Regions from separate parts of the Priestia sp. 53B2 genome, predicted to be linked through region 2. Evidence: a T-box and tRNA genes for the amino acid it is inferred to sense, from the RefSeq annotation. Region 2 holds a T-box; the other holds one or more tRNA genes.
What was found. A T-box is a leader RNA that pairs with one kind of tRNA and senses whether it is charged. The one in region 2 lies ahead of ileS (isoleucine--tRNA ligase), so its partner is inferred to be a tRNA-Ile.

Region 1 (12,194 bases), 230 kb from region 2:
TAGAGGAGGGAATTCCCATGCAAGCATTAAAATGGAGAGACCACCTTTATATTGATTTACTGATAAAGCCGCCGGCTCTATCCCTTTTGTAGGGTATAAAAAAGAACTTCCTGAAAGAAAACTGTTTTCGCTATCCATCCTTGGATTCTCTTCGTGACAAAGAAAATCAAATAGTTTTACTTGCCTTTCGTATTCATCTCTGACTTTTTCAAAATTATAAAGCCAATCGCTGCTACTTAAAAGGAGCCACTGTCGGTAGATAGCATTCACCACGCTAGGATGTTTAGAATCGATAACATCTAGCATCGCCTCTGACTTCTGTACGGTTGAAATAAACAATTGATTGTTCTCACTGACAAATTCGGCGCTTTTTGTTGCACCGTAGAGTGCAAGAGTTTCGTTTTGATGAAACTCTATATCCCTCGCGTAATCTAAAGGATATTGAAATGTACCGCTTACTGCTTGCATTCGCTGAAAGCCAAGCGTGTCCTTAGCCTTCAAATCCAAAACAGCGCTCGCTTTATTCATTGCTCCTTCCTCAACTTGTTTTCCTTGCTTAGGATATGGGAACAAGATAATGCCAGCAGGCGACTTTTTTAGTTCATCTGTTGATGACTTCACAAAGGTATAGCGTATTTCATGAGATTTTAGGAGCATATCTACTTGATGAGTATACTCTCCTTGCTGTATAAAAAAACCGACGGGCTTTTTTTCAAAAAACTGTTGAAAAACACGTATTGCTTCTGTAATTTGGAGATTTAATGTTTGTTCGGTTTTAAGGGTGGAAACGAACGCGTTCGTTACGGTAGTAGGAATACATTCCATCATGTCATGCTGAAAGAAATATTTGCAGGCTGAGAACAAGCTCCCGTCCCACTTTTTTAAAAAAGTGAGTGCTCTCTGATGCTGCCGGCTTGAAAACTGGTGTAAATATTGAGCGTAACGAGTGTTAAACTCCTCGTCGTTTAATGCGTTCGAAAACACACAAGACATCACAGCTGTTGCACCTATCAATTTCTTAGACTCAATTTGATCTAAAAAAGGGATGAATTCGTTCGTTACTTGTTCAAACAGCGGATACTCACTCTCTGCTTGAAGTACATGTAGCAACGGACAATGCATATAAGTTAAAAGAATACAGTCATCACTATTCATATTGCTTCTTCACCTGCTCCAAGTCATTTGAATATAAGGAATATGTGCTAAATTCATTTTGAACACCCTGGTAAACTTTTACAGGTTTGTACATCCAGCCTAACGAAGTTACATTCACTTGTTCATGTTGTTCTTTCATCAAATAAACTGGATTCGAACGAAGAAGGGAAAAAAAACTTCCTTCTTTATCTTGAATACCAATATCTATTACATACGTGCGCTCACTTTCCAAGCTGTTCATAAACATGAAGTCTTGCTTAGGAGTAAGACCCTTCATATAATAGCGGTTTGATTCATGGCCGTTAAAATGAAGACCTGTTATATCATACGTACACATAGCTAGATTCAATTCTTCCCACCGTGTTGAAAACATACTTTCTACCATCTCTCGAATATGCTCAGAAAACGACCAGTGAACATAAATACGAGATGAGTCAAGCTGAGTAGCTATACACACATTTAAGTTTTGAATAAGATTAGCAGCCACTGTTTTATCACTTCGTTTCTTAGAATGTTTTTTCTACATATAAATGCCGTATAAACTTATTAACATCTTACCATTCAGAAAAAGTTGCCACAATAAACGCAATTTGTCGATTTATGTTAAAAATTCAGGTTAACGTAGTAATTATAATTTACTAACAAAAAAACCTCTTCGCTTATTAGAAGAGGTTTTTCTACTATTCGTTTAAGTCGTAGCGTTTGCCTTTTACAAGGTAAAATACGCTTTCTGCTACATTAGTGGTATGATCAGCCATACGCTCTAAATAGCGGGCTACAAATAAAAGCTGCGTAATTTGGTTCATAGCCTCCTGCTTTTCTTTAGCAAGACTTAAAAGTTCTTTGATTGTTATTCCGTAAAGCTCATCCACTTGATCGTCCATTTCCGCTACTTTTTTAGCCAACACAAGATCTTCCTCGTGATAAGCTTTTAACGAAAGGCTCAACATTTCAATCGAAATATCATGCATTTTCTTTACGTGTTCTAACGGCTTAATTAATTCTTCGTTTCCAATTCGTATAGCTGATTTTGCTACGTTAACCGCAAAATCTGCCATACGCTCAACATCCGAAGCAATTTTAATTGCCACAATGATACGTCTTAAATCGATAGCCACCGGCTGCTGCTTTGCAATCAGTAAGATAGCTAGGTCATTAATTTCTTCTTCTAAGTCATCCACGTATGAATCGCCGTCGATAATTTCTAGCGCCAGCTCAACGTTGCTTGTTTGCAACGCTTCAATTGATTTTGATAGCGCCTCATGCGTTAAGCGCCCTATTTCTAATAATTTTTCACGTAATATCTTTAAATCACCATGAAACTTTTCGCGTACAACCACTCATCCCATCTCCTTGTATGTCTTAACCGAAACGACCTGTAATATAATCTTCTGTGCGTTTATCAGATGGCATTGAGAAGATTTTATCTGTTTCTGCGTACTCTACCACTTCTCCATTTAAGAAAAATGCTGTTTTATCTGAAATACGTGCCGCTTGCTGCATATTATGGGTAACAATAATAATGCTGAAGTCTTTCTTTAATTCTTGTACTAACTCTTCTACTTTTAATGTTGAAATTGGATCAAGTGCAGAAGTAGGCTCATCCATTAAAATAACGTCGGGTTCAATAGCCAAGCAGCGCGCAATACAGATACGCTGCTGTTGTCCACCTGACAACCCATTCGCATTTTGATTCAAACGATCTTTAACTTCGTCCCAAATAGCTGCTCCTCGTAAACTTTTTTCAACAATTTCATCTAGTTTTTTCTTGTTGCGAACACCATGAATTCTTGGACCGTACGCAATATTATCATAAATAGATTTCGGGAACGGATTTGGCTTTTGGAAAACCATTCCTACTTGCGTGCGCAGCTCTTCCACATGGTACGATTTATCAAAAATATTTTTCCCTCTATACTTAATTTCACCTGATGTACGAACAATTGGAGTCATTTCTACCATACGATTTAATGTTTTAATATATGTTGATTTTCCGCACCCTGATGGACCGATGATCGCGGTAACTTCGTTAGCATGAATGTCTAAATCAATATTTTTTAAGGCATGTGTGTTGCCATACCATAAATTCAAACCTTTTGTTTTATATACAATTTCTTTTGTTTGCGGAGTATTTACTTTTTCTTTGTTAGTCAATTCCATTGTTATTGCCATTGGATAATCCTCCTTCATCGTCTTTAACCGTTTTGAGCACAATAAAAGTCTCTCTATGTCTATTTAATATCTATTGTTTACTATCAGTGTAAATAAATACGAGAAGCCGAAACGCTTCCCCTTATTTTGATCATTTCTATTAACCCTTACACTTACAGAATAATAGCCGACTATTAATTGTGTTTTAACTCAATGTAAAGCTTTTGTAAACGAAGGTCTATCTGCGTGTTTTTTAGGTAAAAAACTAGTTCTTTTGACCCTTAAATTCAATTAAAAACCATATATGTAAAGATTTATAACAAAAAAAGAAGAGGTAGGGACATAACTAAATTAATTCAATCTAAAGATGGGTAAAGTAGATAAATAAGCCAGTATGAATCACTTTCGATACCGCTGTTGATTTTCGTGCAAGGCTTCGCTTTCCACGGGCGACCGGTGAGCCTCCTCGTCGCTTCCGCTTTTCCTGCAGGAGTCTTCACCTTGCCCTCCAATCAACCGCTAAAAGCACCTACATACACGAAATCTACGTCCACCCTACCAATAAAAAAATCCGAACAAAGTTGATTCTTAATCAACTTCGTTCGGATCTTACTTCAACTAATATGCTTTTGTCCCAGCCTCTTTAATTGGCGTCGTTTGCAATGACAGCCTGTTGATTCTCTTCTTGGTCTTTTACTTCTTGTTCACCTTTTTTCTTTAAATCAAAATACGTATCGAGCGCAGAACGAGCAAGCTCTTTTGTAATGGTATTTGGTGCACTTGGCACAAATGCCGATGGTACCACGACAGCTACTGCAATTTCAGGATTATTTGCCGGAGCAAAGGCCACAAAGTTTGAATTATTAACTTTAATCGGATCCCCTCCGCTTGGGTTTTTCTCATAGGCTTGTGCCGTTCCTGATTTACCAGCAGGATTATAGTTCGCTGTATGGAAAGCTGCATACCCTGTACCGCCTTGTTCTTGCGTAACGCGCTTAAAGCCATTTTGAACATCTTTAATGTATTCTTCTTTCATCGTAATACGATTTAACACATCAGGTTCAAATGAATGCTGCGTACCGCCAATTTCATCGGTTTTAATCGTTGATTTTCGGATTTCTTTTACTAGCTGCGGCTTGATGCGATACCCTCCATTAGCTATTGCAGAAGTATATTGAACAAGCTGCAGCGGCGTGTACGTATCATACTGACCAATTCCTAAATCAAGCGCCGTACCTGGAACATCGCTTCCGCCTTGGACACCTGTTGATTCGTTATCAAGGTCTATGCCTGTTGATACGCCTAAGCCGAACTGACTGTAGTAAGAACGCAGTTCGCTGAATGTATCAGGTTTAATCGGTAAAGTCATGTTTTTATGATACTGTAACCCAGCCATAGCCATTACCGTTTTAAACATAAAGACGTTGGATGAATATTTTAACGCAGATGAATACGTTAAGGGTCCTAACCCTTCAGCCTCAGCTGATTTTTTAACCGGTGTTCCTTTAATTTTTAACGGTTCATCAACGAACACTGTGTTTGGCTTAATAGCTCCTGAATCTAAGCCGGCTAAAACCGTTGCTCCTTTTACAACAGAGCCCATTGTATAAGATGTTGAAATATTTCCTAATGCAAAATCTTCTATTTTAGGCGCTCCAGTCTTCTTATCAATGGTGTATTTTTTACCTGCCATTGTTAAAATTTCTCCTGTGTGAGGATCCATCATAATAACAAAAGCACGGTCTAAAAATTGCGTTCCTTTCATTTGCTTTTTGGCTAAAAGCTGGTCCGTAATTTGTTTTTCTACTGCTTTTTGAAGCTCCATATCAATAGTTAAAACCAAATCACTGCCGCGTTCACCTTTAGACACTTGAATTGTATCAAGGAGATTTCCTTTTTTATCTGTTACATATTGGACTTTTTCTTTTTGACCGCTGAGCTGAGCTTCGTATTGCTTCTCTAAATAGCTCGTCCCAACTTGGTCATTTCGGCTATAGCCTCTTGACAAGTAATACTGTACTTTATCTTTAGGCAGTCCTTCGTTGGCAGATGATACATTTCCAAGCAAAGTACGAAGAGTACTGTTTTCTGGGTATGAGCGATCCCAATACGTTGTTGTATCAACACCTGGAAGTTCATCTAAGTGCTCACTTACAACGGCATACTCTTCATTTGTCACACCGCTCTTAACAATTTGCGGGGTGTTAGAGTAACCTGCTTCCATTTGGCGCTTAATAGCGAGAACTTCTAAATCACTCTTTAGACTTTCTAAATCTTTTTTAGAGATGCGGTCTAACTGACGTTGATACAGTTCGTCATCAGTCATTTCACCATCTTGAACTTTTTTGCGATCAGCTTGCGTAATTTTCTGTTCCGCTTCTTTTGGGTGAAGCATAATCCAATAATCCTTCATATCGCGTTCTGTAATTTTTACCACATTTTTAGCATCTTTATTCTTTTTATTTTCTGGAATATCAATCACATTTGTGGTGTAAGGAACATCGATCATAGTGGCTAACTTTTTAGCGATGCGCAGCCTTTCTTCAGCTGTATTTCCTTGAAAACGAGTATATGTAATCGTATTTAAAGAGGTATTATCTACAATTACGCGGTTATAACGATCGTACATTTTCCCTCGAGGAACAGGCGTACTGACCGTAACGTCCTGTGTTTTTTCGACTTCTCGTTCGTAATTCTCACCGTACACAATTTGAACAAGTCCCAACCGCAAAATTAATACGGAAAATAGGGCAAATACGGTCAAGAAAAGTAAGTTCACACGAAAAGGCACGTGACTTTTTCTTCTTTTTTTCTTTTTCATACCAACACCTACACTTTATAAAACATATATACCATAACACCATAAAATCAGACATTTAGCAAATAAATAGACACCTGGCAGGTGCCTATTTACACAACGTATTTATTCTAAAAGAAAAGCGAGACATTTTCCATAGTACAAATGAAGGAGCTCACAATACTCTAAGCTGGAGACTCTCCGTCTCCTTCATTTAATACCGGAGGAGTAACAGTCGTTTCTTTTTTGTGCAGAGGCTGTGAGATATGTCTCACACAAAAATAAATGATCGCATGCCCTGCTCCAACAATAGCTAACAAAATGGGAATACTTTTTGCTTCATCAAAAAATAGTACAGCTATTAAAAACAAAGATATGGAAACGACGCGCCCAATATTCAGAAATACTTCTCTGACAACAATGTATTCAATTCTTTTTGAAACAACGTCTTTCGCTCGTCCAATCACATCGTATGTTAGAGAAATGAATGGAACCAACAAAATAGGATAGGCAATGGCAATACAAACAGCATATATAATTAACTTTGGATACGATAAGTTAAAGATAAGCAAAAAGACTGCTCCATAGAGAAGGAGGCCCCCTGTGAAGATAAATCGAAGGCGATTTTTTTGCTTAATAAATCTTGAGGCAACATAGTATCCTACAAACGCAACCGCTGAATTCACCAGTCCATATGTTCCTAAAGCTAATTCACTTCCCGTCGTAATAAATACCATGACGGATACAACAAAAATGAACGTACCTTCACGCAACCCTTGAAAGAAATGAGCCTGCAATATTCGATTCCAGTCTTTATTGACTTTTCTTTCAGCCCATACTTCTTTAAATTTGTATACTCCTTCCGCTGCGCGTCTTGTAATAAAAAAACTAAGCACAACGGCACCGATAAACAATAGCAAAGATACACCAAATACAATTTTATACCCAAGTGATTCATACAAAGCGGAAATAACAAAGCCCGCTCCTAAAGGACCAATCATCCCTGCAAAAGAGTTTAAGATCCCTAAAAATCCGTTAAAAAAGTCTCTTGTATCAGGTTCTGTAATTTCAAAAGTTAGCACATTAAAAGCTAGCCAATAAAAGCCATATCCTATACCCAGCAGTCCACCAAGCACTACTAAATACTCGGCTGCGTTAGCTCCACTGACTAATACAGCGATATAAAAAACAGCTAAAAAAGATACACCTAACCTTAAAACCACAACACGGTCAATTCGTTTGGCCCATTTACCTGCTAAAATAAACGTAAGCGGCTGAAGCACCACTACCGCTAAATTATAAATAGCGAGATCCGAAAATTCGCCTGATTGTTTCCACAGATAAATGTTAACAAACGAATTGGAAATTGAAATAGCCAAGGCATAAAGACCGCCTATAATTAAAAGCAAAAGTAAATCTTTACTAACTTCTACATCTCCAACTACTTTTTTTAATAAAGCCATATTAAAAAACTCCTTTTCTCTTCTACACCTAGTGTGTGAAAAAGAAAAGGAGATATGTAAAAGAATTGGAAAACAAAAAAGCCAGTAAAGGTAATAATTACTTTACTGGCTCTTGAATACGTCTTCAGCTTATTTTGCAGCGTCGTAACGCTTAGCAACTTCGTCCCATTTTACAACATTAAAGAATGCTGAAATGTAATCTGGACGGCGGTTTTGGTAATTTAAGTAGTAAGCGTGCTCCCAAACGTCTAGACCAAGAATTGGCGTTTTGCCTTCCATTAATGGGCTATCTTGGTTTGGTGTGCTTGTTACTTCTAATTCGCCGTTGTTTACAACTAACCAAGCCCAGCCAGAACCGAAGCGAGTTTTAGCTGCATTTGCAAATTCTTCTTTGAATTGATCAAAGCTGCCGAATTTGCTAGCGATAGCGTCTGCTAATTCACCAGTTGGAGCACCGCCGCCGTTAGGGCAAAGGATTGTCCAAAATAATGAGTGGTTCGCATGACCGCCACCGTTATTGCGTACTGCTGTACGGATATCTTCAGGAACAGCATCTAAGTTTGAAATTAACTCTTCAATACTTTTGCTTTCTAAATCCGCTTTGCCTTCAACAGCAGCGTTTAGGTTTGTAACATATGTGTTGTGATGTTTTGTGTGGTGAATATTCATTGTTTCTTTGTCGATATGTGGTTCCAGTGCATCGTATGCATAAGGTAGTTCTGGTAATTTGTAAGCCATGAATAATTCCTCCTTCAAAATATGTAAGCATTTTGGCGCAAAAGCACCATATACGTTTAGATTAGCAAATTTACCCTACTGTTTCAAATAAAAAGTTTCTAATCCATGATTTATATTTACCTAATTCCCATTCGCTATTCTTTTAAACATAAAAAAAGCTTCTTTTTCTCAAAAGAAGCTTTGAATAGACAATAGTATGGCGGAGGAAGAGGGATTCGAACCCCCGCGGGCTTTAACACCCCTGTCGGTTTTCAAGACCGATCCCTTCAGCCGGACTTGGGTATTCCTCCAACCCTATAAATGGTGGACCCTGCAGGACTCGAACCTGCGACCGGACGGTTATGAGCCGTCTGCTCTAACCAGCTGAGCTAAGGGTCCACATGGCTCCACAGGTAGGACTCGAACCTACGACCGATCGGTTAACAGCCGATAGCTCTACCACTGAGCTACTGTGGAACAATATGAATTATGTATGTCACAAACGTAAATTGGAAAATAGCGGCGGAGGGGATCGAACCCCCGACCTCACGGGTATGAACCGTACGCTCTAGCCAGCTGAGCTACACCGCCATGGCTCCACAGGTAGGACTCGAACCTACGACCGATCGGTTAACAGCCGATAGCTCTACCACTGAGCTACTGTGGAACAATATAACATTTACTAGCGACATTAAAAATTTAACATGTTTCTAGCCTAAAGTCAATATATTATTTTAAAACAGCGTATAAAAAATAGGCAATCATCAGCAGTTGAATAAATCCTTTTGAAATAGCGCCACTAAAAAAGCCAATAACTGAACCTACTCCAATTTTTACTGCGTTGCTAATTGTGGTCCGATGAACAATCAGTTCTCCTACAATCGCTCCGATAAACGGCCCTAAAATAATTCCAAATCCCGGAATGACAAACGGACCCACAAGCAGCCCAACTGTACTTCCCCAAACACCTGCTTTAGTGCCTCCGAATTTTTTCACACCAATAATATTAGCTATATAGTCTGCTAAAAAAAGTGCGACAACTAACAATCCTTGTATCACCCAAAATAACCAGCTATAGGAGCTAAAATCATAAAATAAACCGTATATAACAAATCCTAGAGCTACGAATAGCACGCTTGGGATGATGGGATAAACCAACCCAACAAACGATACAACAAAGCTAATGATAATTAATGTCCAACATAAAATAGCCATGTCCGCACCTATCCTTTTTATTATTACTATTTATCATACAATAATCACTCCTATAAAGAAAGACCTTGCACGACGATTCCTTCCTTTATTTTACTTTCGAATACCTCTTCAAATAATGATTCTCGAGTGTACCTCTACAATATTAACAGCACGGTCCTCAAGCTGTCCGTAATATCCCCAAAAACAATGACGGCAAAACCTGTACATATACGCATAAGATGTGCTTGTGACAAAACGCTCCACCGCATCATTTTAATTGGTAACGGTTTCTAAAATCTATTGTAAACCTTAAATTTTCGCTATAAAATAAGGTATAATCAGAATCTTCAATAAGAGGAGGCTTTACAATGAGCATGCTGAAAAAGATGGCATGGAGTTTTACTTCCTTCAAAAAAATAAGGTCGCTTCGCTTTGAGCATACGAATAAAACAATTGGCTTTGTGCTGTTTTTAACATTTATTTCTTTGCTGCCTACATTTTTCTTTATGACTTTGACGATTGTAAACGGCTATCATATCGCTACTACAGATCTTCCGAAATCTGTTTCTTCTTTTTCTATTTCAAACTCACAGCTTACGTCAAGTCAACCTTTCACTAAAAAAGTAAACGGTACCGCTTTTATCTTAAACCCCTCACAGTCTATTGAACGGTTTCATTCCCCTGCTCATGCAATTGGTTTTTTAAAGGATGGAATTTACATCACGACTAATTCACAAACACAAACGTATTCATATGAGTTGCTAAACTGGCATCATAAAGATAAAAATGAACTGTTAAACTTGCTGCACGAACAAAAATTTTCTTTATACATACTAGTCCCTATCGCTATGCTTTTACTGTACGTATTAACATCTGGACTAAACTTCCTTTCTATTACCTGCCTTGCTTATCTTGGAAAACTGATTGGACTCATTACTAAAAAGCAGCTTCCTTTCAAGCAGCTATGGGCACTGAGCGCTTATAGTACGGTAGCCTTCACGCTGCTTTATACGCTTTTTGAAGCTTTTTCTTCGTCTCTAGCAACACATAGCTCTCTTTACTGGATAGGAACATTCTTCATTTACTTGTTGCTCGTCACAAGGGTTCCTATAAGAAAAAAGGTAAAACCTAATAAAGAGGCTGGGACAAACGTATTTTAGTTGAAGGAAAATCCAAACGAGGAATCTAGATTCTTGATAGAGAATTCAACTCGTTCGGATTTTTTTATTGATATGGTGAACGCAGTTTTCATGTATGTGGCTGCTTCTAGCTGGTGATTGGAGGGCAAGACGAAGACTCCTGCGGGAAAAACGGAACGCAGGAGCGTATGCGATGAGGAGGCTCACCGGCCGCCCGCGGAAAGCAACGCCTGGCACGGAAATCAACAGCGGTGTCACAAGCGATACATACTAAATCATTTATTCCACTTGTTCGCCTTTAGATTGGAGTGATTTAGTTAAGTCTTAGCCTCTTTATTTCTGTACAACTTTTCTTCTTCCCATTGCAGAAGAAAGAATTTTCAACTGATACAAAACCCACAAACCTCCTGCTGTGAGCAGAATAAAGCTATAAACAAACATCAGCCTTTCAGTATGCATCCACACTTCAAAAACAACAGGTCCCAACGCTACTCCTAAAAATCTCACCGTTCCATAAATGGATACAATAAACCCTCTTTCTTCGTCTGAAGCCGCTGAAGTAATCATCATATTAATACACGGAAGAACAAATCCTAAGCCGCCAAAGGCGACTGTCAAACAAAACATCAGCACAGGAAGCGTATAAATAAGCGTTAATACTCCAAACATCAGGAATAAAAGAGTTATGCCTACTATCATTAATTTTTTCATGAGCTCTACATCTGTTTTGATGCGTTGACCGGTCCAATAAGAAACGAGCGTCATCGCACCAAGAGGAAATAAAAAAGCGGTTCCTTTAAAAAAACCGTCTATATGATACGTTTCCTCTATTAGAAAAGATAAGTAATATAAAATGCCAAATAATAAAAACAACCCCAATCCCCCGACAAAGAATAAAGGAAAAAGCGATTTTCTTTTATCATAGACAATCCCAATGGCTCTCTTTAAATATTCTTGAACAGATACTGAATCCGAACCTGTTTTCCCTTCTCTCACATACATCACTATACCTACTAAAGCAGCACCTGCAGCTAAAGGATAAACAAAAAACGCGGCATACCATACGACGAGTGCTGCCAATGCTCCAATTATCGGCGCAACCACTTTTCCAACTCCGTTATACACTTCTAAAATCCCGAGGACTTTTGCTCTTTTTTCCCCTGTAAATACATCTCCAGTTAATGCCATTGCCAACGTTGTAGTACCTGCAGCTCCAATCCCTTGAATGACTCTGCCTGCCATCAACACAGCAAAGCTTCCAGAAGAGAATGAAGCACTACTAGCAGCGATGACACTACCTATTATCATCATGACGAGTGAATATATGATTAACTTTTTACGCCCATACCGGTCTGATAAAATCCCTACAGCAGGGATACACAATGCGGCTGGAATCGAAAATGCACTCAGTATCAAACTGGTTTGAACTCCGCTTAAATGAAGTGACTTTTGAATGCTTGGCAGCAGAGGAATGAGCATGGAATTTCCCAGCACCATGATTAAAGGCAATAAGCCTAATGAAACAATCATTAATTTTTCTTTCAATTTTTGTTCTCCAATCATATTTAAGTAAGACAA
Region 2 (12,194 bases):
ACTTCTTTACGGACCACTCGATCAATAAAGTTTCCAATGGCGCCGCCTAACATTAATGCTAGCGCAATACCGAACCATTTATCTTGTTTTTTGAGCTTTTGAATATAAATTATTAAACCGACTACCACAACCACCGTAATGAGATAAAAGAACCACATCTGTCCTTGTAAAATCCCCCACGCGGCTCCTCTATTACGATGAGAGGTAATGTAAAGAAAGTTTTCAATTACGGTGATGCTTTGTCCATAATACATTTCTTTTACAATCATCCATTTTGTTACCTGATCAATAAGTATAACAACTAAAGCGATAAGATAATAAAACACAAACGTTTTCCTCCCGCAATAAAATCAAACGAATCCATACTAAAGCATTTTAGCACATAATTCATTTTTTTTCTCGCTTCTCACCATAAAACAAATAAATCTTCATTTGTGCGGGCCGTCGGCATTACTTTTAATTTATGAATAGACATCACTTCGCCGGTTAGTTCATCAATTCCGAACGCACCAACGTCAAGCTTTGCTAACGCGTGTTCTACATCTTTTAAATCGGCTTTAATCATTTCTATTACATAACGTTCCTTTTCATCTATATAACCAGATTGTTCTGTAGCATATCTCACTAGGCGATCTTGTAATTCTTCTTTAATAAGAGCTAATTCCTGTCCAATGGAAAGATAATTTTCATACATGCAAACGCCTCCTGTGCTGATAAGATGAAGTATTAATGATGTTAGTTTTACCGAGTTTTCCATCGAATCTACAACACAAGTTTTTCCTAAGGCTTTAAATACTTTATACCATTGTATTTGGGAATTTCGTACAGCAAAAAACACGCCCAAAAAGGACGTGTTTTTGTTAATTACTGCTGAACGTAGTGATTTTTTACAACATCCGCACAGCGTGTACATAAAGTCGGGTGATCTTGATCTTCGCCAACTGTTGGTGATACAACCCAGCAGCGCTCACACTTCTCACCTTCTGCTTTACTTACAACAATTGAAGCATAGCTGAATTTTTGTGCTTCAGCAGGTGCTTCACCTTCTGCTACCTCAAGATCTGAAACGATGAAGAGTTGACCTACATTTTCAGAAATAGATGCTAACAGCTCTTTTGTATCTGCTGTTGGATACAGCGTTAATTTTGCTTCTAAAGACTTACCAATTACTTTTTCATTACGAGCCTGTTCTAGCGCTTTTAATACTTCATCACGAAGCTCCATGAACGCATCCCATTTCTCTACTAATTGATCTGCTCCTTCAATTTCTTGAACCTCTGGCATATCAACTAGCTGCACGCTTTCTTCCGTTACATTTGGAACGTGAACCCATACTTCGTCTGCTGTATGAGAAAGAATTGGAGACACTAATTTCGTTAACGATAATAACGTTTCATAAAGGACCGTTTGAATGCTGCGACGCTCTACATTATTTTCTGCTTCGATGTACAATACATCTTTTGCAAAGTCTAAGTAGAATGAACTCATATCAATTGTACAGAAATTATGCACTGCGTGATAAATGCTTGAGAATTCATATGAATCATAAGATTTTTTCACTTTATCAATTAATTTGTTCAGCTTCACAAGCATGTAGCGGTCTACTTCACGAAGGTCTTCAACGGCTACAGCATCAGTTGTTGGATTAAAGTCCGCTAAGTTTCCTAGTAAGAAACGGAACGTGTTGCGGATTTTACGATATACTTCTGCTACTTGTTTTAAAATGTTATCAGATACACGAACATCAGCTTGGTAATCTACAGAAGCTACCCATAAACGTAAAATATCTGCACCTAGTTGTTTCATTACTTTTTCTGGAATTACAACGTTTCCTAATGACTTACTCATTTTGCGACCTTCACCGTCTAAAGCAAATCCGTGGCTAAGTACCCCTTTATAAGGTGCTTCACCCGTTACAGCTACACTTGTAGAAAGACTTGAATTAAACCAGCCGCGGTATTGGTCAGAACCTTCTAAATACAAATCAGCCGGACGCTGTAAGTCTTCACGTTCTTCAAGAACAGCTTGATGTGAAGAGCCAGAGTCAAACCATACGTCCATGATGTCTGTTTCTTTTGTGAAGCGGCCATTTGGGCTTCCTTCATGAGTAAAGCCTTCTGGAAGCAAGTCTTTTGCTTCACGCTCAAACCATACGTTTGATCCATGTTCTCTAAATAGATTTGATACGTGTTCGATTGTTTCGTCCGTAATGATTGGCTCATCATTTTCAGCATAAAATACTGGAATCGGAACGCCCCATGCACGTTGACGAGAAATACACCAGTCTCCGCGGTCACGCACCATGTTATAAAGTCGCGTTTCACCCCAAGTAGGCACCCATTTTGTTTTTTCTACTGCTTTTAATAAATCTTCACGGAAATCTTTAATAGACGCAAACCACTGCGCCGTTGCACGGAAAATTGTTGGTTTCTTTGTACGCCAGTCATGTGGGTATGAGTGGGTAATGAAACTTAATTTTAACAGCGCGCCTTCTTCTTCTAGTTTGTCTGTAATCGGCTTATTCGCTTTATCATAGAATAATCCTTCAAATCCTGGTGCTTCATTCGTCATATGACCCTTACTGTCGACTGGACAAAGAACTTCCAAACCGTATTTTTGACCAACGATAAAGTCGTCTTCCCCGTGTCCCGGTGCTGTATGAACGCACCCAGTACCAGCATCCGTTGTTACGTGATCGCCAAGAACAACTAAAGAATCACGCTTGTAGATAGGATGCTCAGCTACAACACGCTCAAGTTCTGAACCTTTTACCGTACGAAGCGTCTTATAGTCAGTCCATTCAATTTCTTTAGCAACTGTTTCAATCAGTTCAGTTGCCACTACATATTTCGCTCCATCTGCTTCAACTACGCTGTACTGAAGCTCAGGATTGACAGCAATCCCTTGGTTAGCTGGCATTGTCCATGGTGTTGTCGTCCAAATGATGAATTTTTCATCTTGTTCAAGCACACCTTTACCATCTTTTACGTTAAACGCTACGTAAATAGAAGCTGAACGCTTGTCATAGTATTCGATTTCCGCCTCTGCTAAAGCAGATTCACTTGAAGGGGACCAGTACACAGGTTTTAACCCTTTGTAGATGTAGCCTTTTTTCGCCATGTCACCAAACACTTTGATTTGCTGCGCTTCGTACTGCGGCTGAAGCGTTACATATGGATTATCCCAATCTCCGCGTACGCCTAAACGTTTAAACTGCTCACGCTGGCCGTTTACTTGTTCCCAAGCATACTGTTCGCAAAGCTTACGGAACTCAGCTACCGTCATTTCTTTGCGGTTTACTTTTTTATTTTTTGTTAAAGCTGTTTCAATTGGCAAACCGTGTGTATCCCAGCCTGGTACATAAGGTGCGCAGAAGCCTGACATCGACTTATAGCGAACGATAAAATCTTTTAAAATTTTATTTAATGCATGTCCCATGTGAATATCGCCATTCGCATATGGAGGTCCATCATGCAGGACAAATAACGGACGGCCTTCCGTACGTTTTTGTACTTTTTCATAAATATTCATTTCAGCCCACTGTTCTTGCATTTTAGGCTCGCGGTTCGGTAAATTTCCACGCATCGGAAATTCAGTTTTTGGCATCAATAATGTATCTTTATATTCCATGTTTTACCCTCCAAAAAAAAACGTAAATTTCATATCTTTTTGTACCATAACAAAAAGACCTCCTCATCCCAAAAAGGGACGAGAAGGCCTCCCGCGGTACCACCCTAGTAGATTTGCTGCACGCAAATCCTCTTTGCATTCGTAACGTGAATAAACCGCCACTGCTTACTATCATCAGTTCAGCAATGGTACTCTAGGGTGATTTTCACTTTTTTATTTGTTATCGAGCTCGCACCATCCTCGATTCGCTTTGACAAACTAAAAAAGCTACTGTCCCTGTCTCCGTACTGTTTGATATGAAATTTCATCTGTTACCAAATTATATGACAACAAAACGTGAGAAGTCAAGATGATGTCTTGACTAGTCAATTTTTTCTTCTAGCGCTGGCATCTCATAATCCATCAACTGATCCCAGTCGTCGCTGTTTAACATTTCAAGCTGTGCTTCGATTAACATTTTGAAACGAGTTCTAAATACTTTAGACTGCTTTTTCGTCTCCTCAATGTCCATCGCAATTTTACGAGACTTAGACAGTGCTTCATTAATAATGCGGTCCGCATTTTTTTCTGCTTCTTTTATAATGAGCTTCGCTTCTTTTTCAGCGTTTCGCTTCACATCTTCCGCTGCTTCTTGAGCAATTAAAATTGATTTATTTAACGTTTCTTCGATGTTAGTAAAATGTCCAAGACGATCTGTTAATTCAGATACTCTTCCTTCTAACTCCTTTTTATCACGCATTACCAGCTCATAGTCTTTAATTACTTGGTCAAGAAACTCATTTACTTCATCTTCATCATATCCGCGAAACCCGCGATTAAACTCTTTGTTATGAATATCCAAAGGGGTTAAAGGCATCTAGGCCACCTCCGTGTTGTCTCATTACATCATTAGTAATGGTTTATTCGACATATTTTTAAAATTTCCTGCTAGTAGATTTCTTTATTTCTGCTTTCCTACAACAATTCGCCATTTTTCTTTTTTGGTTTTGCCTTCAAGCGAAACGATACGACTTCTGCCGTGACCACGAAGTGACAAAATATCACCTTCATGACATTCAAAAGAAGGCTGTTCAATGACTTTAAAATTTACTTTTACCGCTCCATTTGCAATAAACGGCTGGACTTTTTGTCTTGATAAATTGTGAATGGTCGACAGCAAAACATCAAGCCTCATTGAAGAAACTGTATAAACGTGTTCAATCAGCTCTTCTTTTACCACATGTAGCTGCTCTCTTTGAATAGAAGAAAGTGAAACTTTGGCTTTTCCAATTGATGTTAAATTCATCTCAATATAAGAAGAAATTTCCTCTGCAGCTACAAGCTGAATATCGTCTCCCGCGACCAAAATATCGCCAAATTTTGAACGGCGCAGTCCTAAGGACATCGCCGAACCAAGAACTTGAGGATGTTCAATCGTCACAAACTTTTTAGGATAATTGAGCTCGTACATATGCAACTGAAAATCTTCGCTTTCAGGTACATAGTAATCCGGATATAGCAGCGCACGCTTGCGTTCAGCAAACGGTTGTCCACCATCAAATGAAACTTGAACCTCTCCTTCAGTCCCGACAATAGCCGTCAAAATCTGCTGTTCTCTTGGATCTAAAAAGTCCGTTAATTTTGGGCTGTATTGATGTAGGACATCTTCTTTCCACTGAAGAACCTGGTCAATAAATCCATGTTCTTCTTGTCTAAAATGTTCATAAATAGACATATTATTACTCCTACTATTGGTATGTAAAAAAGGAATCCAGCGATTCCTTTTTTAAATAAAACCCACCACATTATTAAGTGAATACACGCCTCTTTCCGCAAATCGCAATAAAAAGATTGCGACAAGCGGTGAAATATCAATCATGCCAATAGGTGGAATGATTTTACGAAAAGGCTCTAAGTAAGGCTCACAAATACTGCCAAGCAGCTGACCAAACTTAGACGCCCTTACATCGGGTACCCAAGACATCAAAATGTAAATAATCAGTGCCCATGAGTAAAGCCCAATCAATTTTCCAAGAATCCCAAAAACGATGTCCAAAAACTACCACCTCTTTACGTTTGTTGTATCATGTTCTCCCATCATATCTGAAATGCTTCCGCTTACGTCTACATTATCAGGTGTACATAAAAAGATGTCGGTTCCAATTTTTTGAATGTCCCCGCCTAAAGCATAAACTGTACCACTTAAAAAGTCGACAATTCTCACTGCTTGATCTCGTTGAATGCGCTGTAAATTCACAACTACGACTTTACGATTTTTTAAATGATCCGTAATTTCTTGTGCTTCGGCATAGACGCGAGGTTCGCAAAGCATCATTTTTGATGATTTTTGAACGCTTTGCAAGCTAATCACATTTTGCTGCTGATTCGGCTGCTGACTAGCTTTCGCTGGTCTCGACTGCTGTACAGGCTCTTCTACCGACTCTTCTTGTTCGTAATGTTCTTCTACATATTCAGTATCGTCATCAAGAGCAAAAAAACTTCTAAAGCGATTTTTCATACTCATCTTGAATTACACCTCCTTAACGTTCATTCCCAACTAACGTAGTTCCTAGTCGAATGAATGTTGCTCCTTCTTCAATTGCAATTGCATAATCGTTTGACATTCCCATTGATAGCTCTGTACACGGTGCATATGGCAAATTTAGTTCTTGTATGCGATTCTGCAATTTCTTTAGACCTTTAAAACAGCTGCGAAGCGTAGACTCATCATCTGTGTGAGGAGCCATTGTCATCAATCCGACCACTTGGATATTTGCAAATGCTTCAAGAGATTGAATAAATGGAATTACATCTTCTATAGCAAGGCCATGCTTTGATTGTTCTTCGGCAACATTAACTTGTACAAAACATTTTATACGATGTTCTGCACGTTTATCAATTTCTTTTGCTAAAGATAATCGGTCTAGTGAATGAATATAGTCAACTTTATCAATCACATTTTTTACTTTTCTTGTTTGTAAGCTTCCGATAAAATGCCAGGTCGCTTTCTCACCGATTGATTCATACTTTTCTAGAAGACCTTCATCCCTGTTTTCTCCGAGATGTAAAATGCCTGCATCCACTGCTTCTGCTGCTCGTTTTATGGAAACGTATTTTGTTACAGCAATCAGCTCTACATCTTCTCGATTTCGATTAACTTTTTTACACGCTTCAGCAATTGTTTGTTGAACTGCTTCTAGATTTTCACTTACGCTAGCTGTCACTATGTAATTACTCCTCCTTAAAGCCTATGAAGTTAAACATGCGTCCTGTTTTCCCTTGGTCGCGGCGATGTGAGAAGAACAGGTCATCTTCACAGCTTGTACAATACGACGATGTTAAAATTCGTTCCGGCAATACGCCTGCGTTTTGAATCAACAGCTTATTGACTTTTTTTAAATTAAGCGCGTATTGTCCAGGGCTTACTTCTTGATATCCACTTTGGCCAATTACTTCGTTTACTTGTGTAATGACGCGGTTATCGACAACATAACAGCAATCTTCAATCGAAGGGCCAATCGCCACGTAAATATCTTCAATCGGAACATTTTCTTGCTCTACCCAACGTCGAATCATATTTCCTGCAATATTTTTTACTGTTCCCTTCCACCCAGCATGAGCTAGACCAACTAAATGGTGATCAGGCGCATAGAAGTACAGCGGAACACAATCTGCATAACATAAAGCTAACAAAATATCAGATTCATTTGTATAAATGCCATCCGTTGCTTTTATGCCCTCTTCATACTTGTAGAGTCCTTTTGCACAGTCGGCTTTTGTTACTTTTTGAACAGTTGCTTCATGTACTTGTTCAGCACATACAAAGCTTTCAAAAGACATGTCTAGTTCGGCTGCTAAAATTTTTCTATTTGTAATAACATCTTCTACGTTATCGTTTACGTGAAGCCCTAGGTTAAAAGAAGCAAATGGAGGTTTACTCACGCCATCATTTTTTGTGGTGAAACCAGCAACAAGCATATCATTCTTTTCTACCCAAGGGCTCAGCCACATAAACGACTCGTGATGGCTTTTTTTTAATGGCTCAGGATTCATGTATGTGACACATCCCTTGTTTCATTTGTTCTCACATATTGTACCACAGATTGCTAGGTGCTGTTGACAAAAAACTAATTCTCTTCAGGCTGAAATGCGTCTTTATAACGTACTAAAATGACATCAGAACCAATTTTCACAATATTTTTCCACGGAATCACAATTTCATCATCTTTTCCAAAGAAGCCCAATACACGAGAACCTCCGATAATGACGGCCTGTATTTTTCCCGTTGTTAAGTCAATATCAATATCCCCTACATTTCCAAGTTTTTTGCCATCAGCTACATTCACTACATCTTTCAGCTGGAATTCTGAAATCTTTAACATGCTCTCTCCTCCTATAGCCAACTTTATTCCTTAGCCTATATATATTTTCAAATTTTCATTTCATGAAGGAAAAGCTTATTTTTTCTCTGCCATTCTCGTTCTATAGGCATTTTGTTCACTAATTACACAGCTTTTCATCAAGAGACATTCTCAACGAGTAGCTAGAAGTCCTCACAGCAATAGGAATTCTGATATGAATATCTTTTGGTCATGTATTATACATTGATACATACAAAATAAGCACCGTGTCTGTTTTTATAGACACGATGCTTATTAAGTTGAACATCAAATAAAGTGAATGGTATTAATTGTATGAACGCGAGCAGCTGCCAGTTTAGATAGCTTTTGTTAACTTTGAATATTTTTATTCATCTGTTTAATAGCAGCTTTTTCTAAACGAGAAACCTGCGCTTGAGAAATACCAATTTCTTCAGCCACTTCCATCTGTGTTTTACCTTGAAAGAAGCGCTTTCGCAAAATTAGTTTTTCTCGCTCGTTCAATCTTCTCATACCTTCTTGCAAAGCAATTTCTTCAATCCAAGTTGAATCACGGTTGCGTTCATCGCTTAGCTGATCCATGACATAAATTGGGTCTCCACCATCATTGTAGATAGGTTCAAATAGAGAAACCGGATCTTGGATAGCATCTAAAGCAAACACAATTTCTTCATGCGGCACTTCTAGGACTTTTGAAATTTCCTCAGCTGTAGGTTCCTTGGATGTTTCACTCATAAGCCTTTCACGAACTTGAAGAGCTTTATAAGCAATATCACGAAGGGAACGAGAAACACGGATTGGATTATTGTCACGTAAATAGCGGCGAATTTCCCCTATAATCATTGGGACAGCATATGTAGAAAACTTCACGTTTTGACTTAAATCAAAATTGTCAATGGATTTCATTAATCCAATACACCCAACTTGAAATAAGTCATCAACAAATTCTCCACGATTGTTAAAACGTTGGATCACGCTGAGTACGAGACGTAAATTTCCGCTTACTAGCTTTTCTCTTGCTGTTCCATCTCCAGCCTGCATTTGTTTAAACAACTTTCGCATTTCTTCATTTTTTAATACGGGAAGTTTCGAAGTATCTACTCCACAAATTTCTACTTTATTTCTTGTCAACTCTTTCCCTCCTAACAGGAGATGATGTTCTGAATTCAGTATCTCCTCAGAAGGAAAAAATATGCACTTTTACAATTCTGACAATTCTCCACTAAAAAAGCTGATTGTATAAGATGCTTCTCAGCCCTTATACAATCAGCTTTTTTACTTAAACCATTTTATTAAATTCTTTTCGCAGCCGTTTAATAATTCGTTTTTCAAGCCTTGAAATATAAGACTGAGAAATGCCTAGCATATCAGCTACATCTTTTTGCGTTTTTTCTTCTCCGCCGGCTAGCCCAAAGCGCAGCTCCATAATTTGCTTTTCACGATCATTTAATTGGTGCAGTGCTTTCAACAAAAGTTTTCTATCCACATTCGCTTCTAGGTCTTTTGTGATGATATCTTCTTCGGTTCCCATCACGTCAGATAATAGCAGTTCGTTTCCATCCCAATCAATATTTAACGGCTCATCAAATGAAACTTCAGATCGAATTTTGTTGTTGCGGCGCAAATACATTAAAATTTCATTTTCAATACAGCGAGAGGCGTACGTCGCTAGCTTAATTTTCTTTTCAGGATTAAACGTGTTTACTGCTTTAATTAAACCGATGGTGCCGATGCTAATTAAATCCTCAATATTGATTCCCGTATTTTCAAACTTGCGGGCAATATAAACAACAAGTCGCAAATTACGCTCAATCAACAGCGAACGTGCTGCTTCATCTCCTGATGGAAGTTTTTTTAAGAGCACTTCTTCTTCATCTTTTGTTAAAGGGGGTGGAAGAGCTTCACTTCCTCCTATATAGTACACTTCATCTGTTTTTAGCTTAAGTTTAATTAATAATTTGTACCACCATAATTGAAATCGAATTCGATATGTAGCCATTCTGTATCCTCCTTTATTTGTTCACACCTTTTACGATGCGGAACTTACTTCTCCAATAACAATAAGCTTCGGATGAACAATACACTCATATTGCTTCTCCACTGAAAGCGTTGTATGACTAATACCTACTAATACTTTAGTGACTTCAATCGTGTTGGACTGATGCACAAGCCTTACCATATCTGGCTTTAGAGCAAGCAGCAGCTGATTGGCTTGGCCCACGCTTCGATAAGGGACAAAGCGGACTTTTGAATACCACTCTTGATCAATATCTTCGCTGTGTGAAAAAGATTGGACATTTTTGCTTAATTCCATTAAGCCTTCAGGCAATATTTCTTTTAAAGAATCTGCTGTAACAATCATAACCGGGGTTTTCGTCAGCGGATCTACAAGCTGGTTTCCACTATCAATAAGTCCTTTCATCGACAGCGTCTGTTCGTTTAAAATAACTTCCACATCTACCAGCTGATCAAATGTAATATTTTTCATTCGCAAATCATCAACTCGTGCTTTTGAAAAATAAGATAATAGCGGAAAACCGATAAGAACAAATATCCAGCTAATAGGATCACCAAACTGTGGAGATTTCGTATCAACCATTTGATTAAGAACAAGGAACTGATCTTGAAATAAAAAGTGAACGCCCATTAATCCTCCACCCACAACAAAGGTTGCAAAATAAAACGTTAATAAATTCTCAAAGAAAAAGCGCAGTCGTTTATAACCAAACGTCATCAATACCATAAAAAAAGAGAATAAAATCTTAATAGCAGGGTGAACCATAAGATGAGAAAAAGGCGTAAACATAAGAAGGACAATCAATGAACCGATAAAGCCCCCAAGCAAAAGCCGCCACCACTTGTAATTCCGTTTAAGTACAACTGCACATAACATTAGTAAAATCGTATCTAACCCAAAATTCAGCATCCATATTAAATCTAAATAGATTGGCAATGTTTATAACCTCTCCATTCTTTCTGAATTTTTCTGTTAAAAATTAGTATATAGTACATCCTATTAGGAAGTCTGTCAGTTCATGCCGAGAAACAAGCAGTATTTTTGAGGAAATCATTCGATATTTGTCACACCACTTTTAGAAAGAAAACACAAACCCTTTGAAGGCATCATATTGACCATGTCGAATGTTTTTTATATTCTTTTGGAGTTTTCTAGCTTCATGGCATAAAAAAAGACCTCTGTATAAAACAGAGGTCTTGGCTTTTTATTTTCTTAGCGTCTACGATTACGGTTTCGTAAGAATGTTGGAATATCTAGCGCATCTTCAGACTGTGGCTGAGATGGACGCGTATATTCTTGCTGTACAGGTTCTTCACGCTTTACTTCACGCTTCGGCTGTGGAGCCGGCTGCTGTGTCGATTGCTGCATGCGATTCGCCGATAACGAAGGACGACCTGGTTTTGGCTGTGATAAATCTTGGTCACTAAATCCAGTTGCAATAACTGTAACAACAATCTCGTCTTTTAGGTTTTCGTTAATAACAGATCCAAAGATCATGTTCACTTCTTGGTCAGAAGCCGAAGCAACGATATCTGCAGCTTCTTGTACTTCGTAAAGACTTAGGTTTGTACCGCCTGTGATGTTCATTAATACACCTTGAGCTCCATCGATAGATGTTTCAAGAAGTGGACTTGAAATAGCTTTTTTAGCCGCTTCAGCAGCGCGGTTTTCACCAGTCGCAATACCGATCCCCATAAGTGCAGATCCTTTGTTAGACATAATTGTTTTCACGTCAGCGAAGTCTAAGTTAATTAATCCAGGAACTGCGATTAAATCTGAAATACCTTGCACACCTTGTCGCAATACGTTATCCGCTTCACGGAACGCTTCTAGCATTGGCGTGTTTTTATCAACGATTTCCAATAAGCGATCATTTGGAATAACAATCAGCGTGTCCACTGCTTCTTTCATTGACGCAATGCCGCCTGCCGCTTGAGTAGAACGCTTACGGCCTTCAAACGTAAACGGACGAGTAACAACACCTACCGTTAGTGCTCCTAGCTCACGAGCAATTTGGGCAATGACTGGAGCTGCACCAGTTCCAGTTCCTCCACCCATACCAGCTGTTACGAAAACCATATCTGCACCTTTTAGTGCTTCTTGGATTTGTTCCTTACTTTCTTCAGCTGCTTTTTTACCAACTTCTGGATTAGCACCTGCACCTAATCCTCTTGTTAATTTAGCGCCGA

Region 1: it encodes a tRNA-Ile, which carries the amino acid that the T-box ahead of ileS (isoleucine--tRNA ligase) is inferred to sense. The anticodon was not compared.

What each region holds. Positions count from the first base shown of each region.
Region 1 is NZ_JBLZXA010000008.1:731,859-744,052, forward strand. Features, by position in the region: gene ACN6NE_RS07140 (glycosyltransferase) at 1-1,155, opposite strand, end outside; gene ACN6NE_RS07145 (DUF4912 domain-containing protein) at 1,148-1,642, opposite strand; gene phoU (phosphate signaling complex protein PhoU) at 1,836-2,495, opposite strand; gene pstB (phosphate ABC transporter ATP-binding protein PstB) at 2,518-3,315, opposite strand; gene ACN6NE_RS07160 (peptidoglycan D,D-transpeptidase FtsI family protein) at 3,950-6,127, opposite strand; gene ACN6NE_RS07165 (MFS transporter) at 6,289-7,566, opposite strand; gene sodA (superoxide dismutase SodA) at 7,696-8,304, opposite strand; tRNA gene ACN6NE_RS07175 (tRNA-Ser) at 8,502-8,594, opposite strand; tRNA gene ACN6NE_RS07180 (tRNA-Ile) at 8,606-8,682, opposite strand; tRNA gene ACN6NE_RS07185 (tRNA-Asn) at 8,686-8,760, opposite strand; tRNA gene ACN6NE_RS07190 (tRNA-Met) at 8,801-8,874, opposite strand; tRNA gene ACN6NE_RS07195 (tRNA-Asn) at 8,876-8,950, opposite strand; gene ACN6NE_RS07200 (DUF456 domain-containing protein) at 9,013-9,498, opposite strand; gene ACN6NE_RS07205 (DUF1189 domain-containing protein) at 9,846-10,637, shown strand; gene ACN6NE_RS07210 (MFS transporter) at 10,950-12,161, opposite strand.
Region 2 is NZ_JBLZXA010000008.1:497,595-509,788, forward strand. Features, by position in the region: gene lspA (signal peptidase II) at 1-326, opposite strand, end outside; gene ACN6NE_RS05880 (conjugal transfer protein TraR) at 407-694, opposite strand; gene ileS (isoleucine--tRNA ligase) at 865-3,630, opposite strand; T-box leader at 3,702-3,922, opposite strand; gene ACN6NE_RS05890 (DivIVA domain-containing protein) at 3,992-4,486, opposite strand; gene ACN6NE_RS05895 (YlmH family RNA-binding protein) at 4,571-5,344, opposite strand; gene ACN6NE_RS05900 (YggT family protein) at 5,396-5,665, opposite strand; gene ACN6NE_RS05905 (cell division protein SepF) at 5,669-6,133, opposite strand; gene ACN6NE_RS05910 (YggS family pyridoxal phosphate-dependent enzyme) at 6,150-6,833, opposite strand; gene pgeF (peptidoglycan editing factor PgeF) at 6,841-7,662, opposite strand; gene ACN6NE_RS05920 (YlmC/YmxH family sporulation protein) at 7,737-7,991, opposite strand; gene sigG (RNA polymerase sporulation sigma factor SigG) at 8,340-9,119, opposite strand; gene sigE (RNA polymerase sporulation sigma factor SigE) at 9,268-9,987, opposite strand; gene spoIIGA (sigma-E processing peptidase SpoIIGA) at 10,018-10,941, opposite strand; gene ftsZ (cell division protein FtsZ) at 11,218-12,194, opposite strand, start outside.